3 regions of the Nocardioides scoriae genome follow, and region 2 is predicted to be linked to each of the others. Evidence: predicted binding sites of a transcription regulator. Region 2 holds the regulator's gene; each other region holds the start of a gene.
The links. The regulator LexA, encoded in region 2, represses DNA repair genes until DNA is damaged. The targets are predictions, from matches to a motif close to TCGAACANNTGTTCGA.
Positions count from the first base shown of each region.

Region 1: BLU55_RS12900 (HNH endonuclease signature motif containing protein) is a predicted target of LexA. The motif match lies at 872-887, and genes of this name have one in related genera.
Region 3: ruvC (crossover junction endodeoxyribonuclease RuvC) is a predicted target of LexA. The motif match lies at 1,195-1,210, and genes of this name have one in related genera.

Region 1 covers NZ_LT629757.1:2,700,699-2,702,958, reverse strand. Annotated here, with positions in the region: gene BLU55_RS12900 (HNH endonuclease signature motif containing protein) at 1-840, opposite strand, end outside; gene BLU55_RS12895 (ABC transporter substrate-binding protein) at 1,427-2,260, shown strand, end outside.
Region 2 covers NZ_LT629757.1:1,782,169-1,784,428, forward strand. Annotated here, with positions in the region: gene BLU55_RS08490 (LysM peptidoglycan-binding domain-containing protein) at 1-343, opposite strand, end outside; gene lexA (transcriptional repressor LexA) at 665-1,417, shown strand; gene BLU55_RS08500 (ATP-dependent DNA helicase) at 1,439-2,260, opposite strand, start outside.
Region 3 covers NZ_LT629757.1:739,341-741,600, forward strand. Annotated here, with positions in the region: gene pdxT (pyridoxal 5'-phosphate synthase glutaminase subunit PdxT) at 1-320, shown strand, start outside; gene BLU55_RS03565 (YebC/PmpR family DNA-binding transcriptional regulator) at 355-1,119, shown strand; gene ruvC (crossover junction endodeoxyribonuclease RuvC) at 1,229-1,816, shown strand; gene ruvA (Holliday junction branch migration protein RuvA) at 1,813-2,260, shown strand, end outside.

The sequences.
Region 1 (2,260 bases), 920 kb from region 2:
CCGGACGTGGTCGAGGTCGGTGGTCTCGCCGGCCAACAGGTCCAGGGCTTGCTGGGGGCTGGCGAGGAGTCCGGCGGCTCGGGCGCGACGGATGTCGAGGGTGTCGCGGTCGCCGAGGCGTCCGAGCTGGGTGGCGAGGTCGCTGAGGGTGTCGTCGAACGCGATCGCGTCGGGGGTGTCCATGGTCATGAGCACGTCGGTCGTCGCTGGGCTGGCCCCGGTGCGGAGCCACACACCACGGTGGGCGAGCTGGCGGCGTTCGTCCTCGCACGCGCGGTCGGGGTCGAAGTAGAGGCGGGCTTCGTCGACGAGGCGGCGGGCGTCGATCTTGCTGATCCTCGTGGGGGTGGCGGAGATGAGCCGGTCGGCGTGGGCGACGGCGTCGGGGCCGAGGTCGCGTGAGTCCTGCGCGATCCGCCGTGCCCGCCACGGCTCCACCCGCCCGGCCTGGAGGTGCGCCCACAGGCGAGGCAGGCGGTGGGTCAGGTCGAGGCCGTCGGCGATCAGGGCCCGGCCCGCGTCGAGGGTGATGCCGAGGGCGGCGGCGAGCTCGACGGGCGCGAACTCCGCACACTCCGGAGCACCCTCGCCGGCCAGCCTGGACGATCCCTCGGCCCAGAGGCCACCGCTCTGCGACCAGTCCGCGGCGTAGCCGTCATCCGGGACGGGGTGGAGCAGGGCCCACTCGACGGCGAGCTCGAGCTGGCGGACCTCGGCGGCATGGGCGGTCTGCCTGGCGCGGCGTGCTTCGTGGATGACCTGGTCTGCGGCGCCCCGGACCGGCGCACCACAGGCCTGCGGCACGGTGGGTGCCGGGCGGGTCGCGGTGGTGGCGGGCATGGCCCGATCCTAGCGCTTGGCGCCGACAATATCGATCACGTGTTCGATATGTGGGAGGCGGTCTGAGCGTGTTCTGGGGCGAGGGGTGGGCCCTTCGAGACGCGACTTCGTCGTTCCTCAGGGACCGAGGGGGGCTTGACTGTGTGGTCTCTTTCGAGACACGACGTCGTGGTTCTCAGGACCTCGACGCCTGCCCTGGTCCCTGCCTGCCGGCGCCAGTCTGGGCCGACGTGGGTCCCGTCCGCGGATCGTACGTACCTGTTGCGTGCGATCCGCGGACCAGGTGGTCGGGCCCTTCGAGACACGACTTCGTCGTTCCTGAGGGACCGAGAGGTGGCCCTTCGAGACGGGCCCAGCGGCCCTCCTCAGGGACCGAGGGGTGGGGGCCCTGCTCAGGGACCGAGGGGTGTGGGGGCCTTCGGGGGACGGCTTCGTCGTTCCTCGGGGACCGAGGGGCGGGGCGTGGACCAGACCACCCGGTGGCTTAACGCCGGCGAAACCTGGGGCATCCGGGGGCGAAACGCGGCCGACCTAGGTTCCTCGCACTCGGGTCACCTGTCCACGCCCCCACGTCGAGGAGCACCACTTGTCGCGCACGACCCCCTCCCTCCGTCCCGCCCGCACCACGAGCCGGGGGCGTCGCCACGCGATCACCGGTCTGCTCGCGGCCGGCGCCCTGGTGCTCACCGGCTGCGGGTCCTCGGACTCCGAGGAGAGCGCCTCCGGCGACTCCGGCAGCTCGGAGAAGGCCGACTTCGGCGACCTCACCCTGCAGCTGTCGTGGATCAAGAACGCCGAGTTCGCCGGTGAGTTCTTCGCCGACAGCAAGGGCTACTACACCGACGCCGGCTTCTCGAAGGTCGCGCTCGACCCGGGCCCGGGCCCCATCGAGACGCTGGTCGCGACCGGCGACGCCGACTTCGGCCTGAGCAACGCGGTCGCGACGGCGCAGGTCGTCTCCGAGGAGGAGGCGCCGCTGAAGATCGTCGGCACCAAGTTCCAGAAGAACCCCTTCACGATCCTCTCGCTCAAGGACGGCGCCGACATCACGACGCCCGAGGACCTGGTCGGCAAGAAGATCGGCGTGCAGGCCGGCGGCAACGAGACGCTGTTCGACGCGCTGCTCAAGGTCAACGGGATCGACCCGTCCGACGTCACCAAGGTGCCGGTGGAGTACGACTCGTCGCCGCTGGTCGACGGCGAGGTCGACGGCTTCCTGGCCTACCTGACCAACGAGTCCATCACCGTCTCGATGGACGGCAACGAGGTCTCCAACCTGCCCTTCGCCGACAACGGGCTGCCGTTCGTCGCCGAGAGCGTGATCACGACCGACGAGATGATCGCGGACGAGCCGGAGAAGGTGAAGGCCTTCCTCGAGGCCGAGATCCGCGGCTGGCAGGACGCGCTGGCCGACCCCGAC
Region 2 (2,260 bases):
CCACGGCGATGCCGACGAAGGTGAGGGTGATGACGGCGCGACCGCGGCGGGTCAGGCGCACGGCGGCCCGCGCCGGGCGCACCGCGTGCCGGGAGACCGCGGCGGCGGCCGGGGCCACCGCGGGGTGGCGCTGGGCCGGGACCAGGGCGACCGGCGGCACCGGGGCGGGGGCCACGCGCAGCTCCGGGGCCACCTCGCGGGCGGCCGGCTCGAGGCCGATGGCCTCGACGGGCGAGGCGAAGTCGAAGGACGGGACCGAAAGGAGGTGCCGCGACGTGGCGGCGCGACGGACCGTCGTGCCGGACGTGGGGACGACCTCGGGGGCAATGCTCAGCGTGCTCATCGATCAACCTCTTTCGGGGAAGTGCCGGGTCCTCGTGACCCGACGTGGGTGGCGACCCCTGCTGTGTGCTGGACCATGTCTAGCGGCGACCTCTGACAGCCTCTGGAGCACTTCGGCGTCGTCGGGTTCGAAGAGACGTTCGATCGAACACGTGTACGACGTTAGAGCAGGTGTTCGAGCCGCACAAGCATTCCTCGAACAAATGTTCGCCTCGTGCGTCACACCCACCCCACGGATCACGCGACACGCCGACGACGCGCCGCGACACGCACTTCGAACAGGTGTTTGAAGTGCCGCCGCCTGCTGGACTACGTTGCCTGCATGGCGACGCGCGACTCAGACAGCAAGAAGACCGAGACCACGACCCGCGGCACGGTCTCGGAGCTCCCCGACGCCGCGCCCGACGTGACCGGACTGACGCCGCGTCAGCAGCGCATCCTCAACACCCTGCGCGAGTCGATCGAGAAGCGCGGCTACCCGCCGAGCATCCGCGAGATCGGCACCCTGGTGGGCCTGACGAGCTCCTCCAGCGTCGCCCACCAGCTGCGGGTCCTGGAGCAGAAGGGCTTCATCAAGCGCGACCCCAACCGGCCGCGCGCGCTCGAGGTCTTCATCCCCGAGCTGATGGCCGCGCGCCGGGCGATCGCCAGCGCCGACGAGTCCCCCTACGACCCCACGGGCTCCGGCGACGCCATGCCGACGGCCACGATGGTCCCGATGGTGGGGCGGATCGCCGCCGGCGGACCGATCCTGGCCGAGGAGCGGGTCGAGGACATCTTCCCGCTGCCCAAGTCGCTGGTCGGCGACGGCACCCTGTTCCTGCTCGAGGTCTCGGGCGACTCGATGGTCGACGCGGCGATCTGCAACGGCGACTACGTCGTGGTGCGCCAGCAGCCGACCGCCGAGAACGGCGAGGTCGTCGCGGCGATGCTCGACGGCGAGGCCACCGTCAAGACCTTCCAGAAGAAGGACGGCAAGGTCTGGCTGATGCCCCACAACGAGGCCTACGACCCCATCGACGGCACCTACGCCACGATCCTGGGCAAGGTCACCGCGGTCCTGCGCCGCATGTGAGCCGTCTGCTCGGCGGGGGCCTCAGCCCCCGCTGAGCCGCTGCAGCGCCTGGCGCACCACCGCCGGGTCCTCGGTCTGCCACATCGGGGGCAGGCTCGCCCGCAGAAAGCCGCCGTAGCGCGCGGTCACCAGTCGCGGGTCGAGGCAGGCCACCACGCCCCGATCGGTCGTGGTGCGGATCAGCCGGCCGGCGCCCTGCGCCAGCAGCAGCGCCGCGTGCGTGGCCGCCACCGACATGAAGCCGTTGCCGCCGCGCTGGTCGACCGCCCGCTGGCGCGCCGACATCAGCGGGTCGTCGGGTCGCGGGAACGGCACCCGGTCGATGAGCACCAGCTGGCAGGTGTCCCCCGGCACGTCGAGCCCCTGCCACAGGCTGAGGGTCCCGAACAGGTTGGTGTGGGGGTCGCCGACGAACTGCCGCGCGAGCTCGGGCAGCTGCGCGTCGCCCTGCGCCAACGTCGTCAGGTGGGGCAGCACCTCGCGCACGTGCTCCGCAGCGGCCTCGGCCGCCCGCCGGCTGGAGAACAGCCCCAGGGTGCGGCCGTCGGCCGCGTCGACCAGCTCGGCGATCTCGTCGAGGTGGCGCTGCGTCAGGCCGTCGCGGCCCGGCTGGGGCAGGTGGCGGGCGACGTAGAGGATCGACTGCCGGCGGTAGTCGAAGGGCGAGCCGACGTCCAGGCCCTCCCACGACTGGGTCAGGTCGTCCTCGTCGCGCGTCTCCGGGACCGGCGTCTCGGCCGTCACCCGCTCCTTGGCCCACAGTCCCAGCGAGCCGGCGACGGCGTCGAAGTCGCCCCCCAGGCGCAGCGTCGCCGAGGTGAAGACGGCCGTCTTCTCGGCCAG
Region 3 (2,260 bases), 1.0 Mb from region 2:
CGCCGGGCCAGGAGACCCTCGGGGGCCTCGACGTCACGGTGCGCCGCAACGCCTTCGGTCGCCAGGTCGACTCCTGCGAGGACGTCGTGGAGGTGGCCGGCGTCGAGGGCCCGGTGCCGGCGGTCTTCATCCGGGCGCCGTGGGTCGAGGAGGTCGGGCCGGACGTCGAGGTGCTCGCGCGTGTGGGCCACGGTCCCGCCGCGGGTAGGGTGGTCGCGGTTCGGCAGGGCCCGCTGCTGGCGACGTCGTTCCACCCGGAGATGGGTGGGGACGACCGCGTCCACCGGCTCTTCCGCGACCTGGTGCCGGCACGTTCCTGAACCTGCCGGGCAGAACGCGACGAAAGGTGGACGGATGTCCGGTCACTCCAAGTGGGCCACGACCAAGCACAAGAAGGCCGTCATCGACGCCCGGCGCGGCAAGATGTTCGCCAAGCTGATCAAGAACATCGAGGTCGCCGCGCGCATGGGCGGCGGTGACATCTCCGGCAACCCGACGCTCTACGACGCCATCCAGAAGGCGAAGAAGTCCTCGGTGCCCAACGACAACATCGACCGCGCCGTCAAGCGCGGCTCCGGCGCCGAGGCGGGGGGCGCCGACTACAGCACGATCATGTACGAGGGCTACGGCCCCAACGGCGTGGCGTTCCTGGTCGAGTGCCTCACCGACAACAAGAACCGCGCCGCGATGGAGGTCCGCACCGCGATGACCCGCAACGGCGGCTCGCTGGCCGACCCGGGGTCGGTGTCCTACATGTTCAACCGCAAGGGCGTCGTCATCGTCCCGGTCGACCAGGACGGCAAGCAGGTCTCCGAGGACGACGTGCTCGAGGCCACGCTGGAGGCCGGTGCCGAGGACGTCAACGACCTGGGGGAGTCCTTCGAGGTCGTGAGCGAGGCCACCGACCTGGTCGACGTGCGCTCCGCGCTGCAGTCGGCCGGCATCGACTACGACTCCGCCGAGGCGTCGTTCGTCCCGAGCATGCAGGTCGAGCTCGACGCCGACGGCGCCGGCAAGGTGTTCCGCCTGCTCGAGGCGCTCGAGGACCTCGACGACGTGCAGAACGTGTTCGCCAACTTCGACGTCTCCGACGACGTGATGGCCACCGTCGACGCCTGAGGTCCCGCCCGGCTCCGGGCTCGTGGGGCTCCGTGTCGCTGACCGTCGCGGGGCGCGCTCCCGGCTAGCGTGGGTGCGAACACGTGTTCGGACGACGTCAGGAGCCTCCATGCGGGTCCTCGGGATCGACCCCGGCCTCACCCGCTGCGGCGTGGGGGTCGTGGAGGGCTCGATCGGGCGGCCGCTGACGCTGGTCGACGTCGGGGTGGTGCGCACCTCCTCGGAGCTGTTCGTCGCCGACCGGCTGCGCCTGCTCGAGGTGGGCCTCGACGAGTGGCTCGACCGGACCCGGCCCGACGCGGTGGCCGTGGAGCGCGTCTTCAGCCGCAGCGACGTCAGCACGGTCATGGGCACCGCCCAGGCCAGCGGCGTGGCCCTGCTCGTCGCCGCCCGTCGGGGCCTGCCCGTCGCGCTGCACACGCCCAGCGAGGTCAAGGCCGCCGTCACCGGCAACGGCCGGGCCGACAAGGCCCAGGTCGGCGCGATGGTGGCGCGGCTGCTGCGCCTCGACGCGGTGCCCAAGCCCGCCGACGCCGCCGACTCGCTGGCCCTGGCCATCTGCCACGTCTGGCGCGGCGGGGCCTCGGACCGGCTCGCCGCCGCCGTGGCCAAGCACGGCGGCCCGGCCGCCCGGACCACCGCGCCCCGCCCCCCGACCCGCTCCCCCCGGAGCACTCCCGGAAGGATCCCGCGATGATCGCCTTCGTCCGCGGCCGCGTGGCCGCCGTCGGCCTCACCTCGACCGTGCTGGAGGTGGGGGGCGTCGGCCTGGAGCTGCACTGCACCCCCGACACCATCGCCGGCCTGCGCCTGGGGGCGGAGGCCTCGCTGCCCACGAGCATGGTGGTGCGGGAGGACTCGCTGACCCTGTTCGGCTTCGCCGACGAGGACGAGAAGCAGATGTTCGAGCTGGTGCAGACGGCCAGCGGGGTCGGGCCCAAGCTCGCCCAGGCGATGCTCGCCGTGCACCGCCCCGAGACGCTGCGCCGGGCCGTCGCCTCCGACGACGTCAAGACGCTCACCGCGGTGCCCGGCATCGGCGTCAAGGGCGCGCAGCGCATCATCCTCGAGCTGCGCGACCGCATCGGTGCTCCCGGCTCGGCGCCCGATGCCGCCCCCGCGACCACCACCGCGTCCTCCG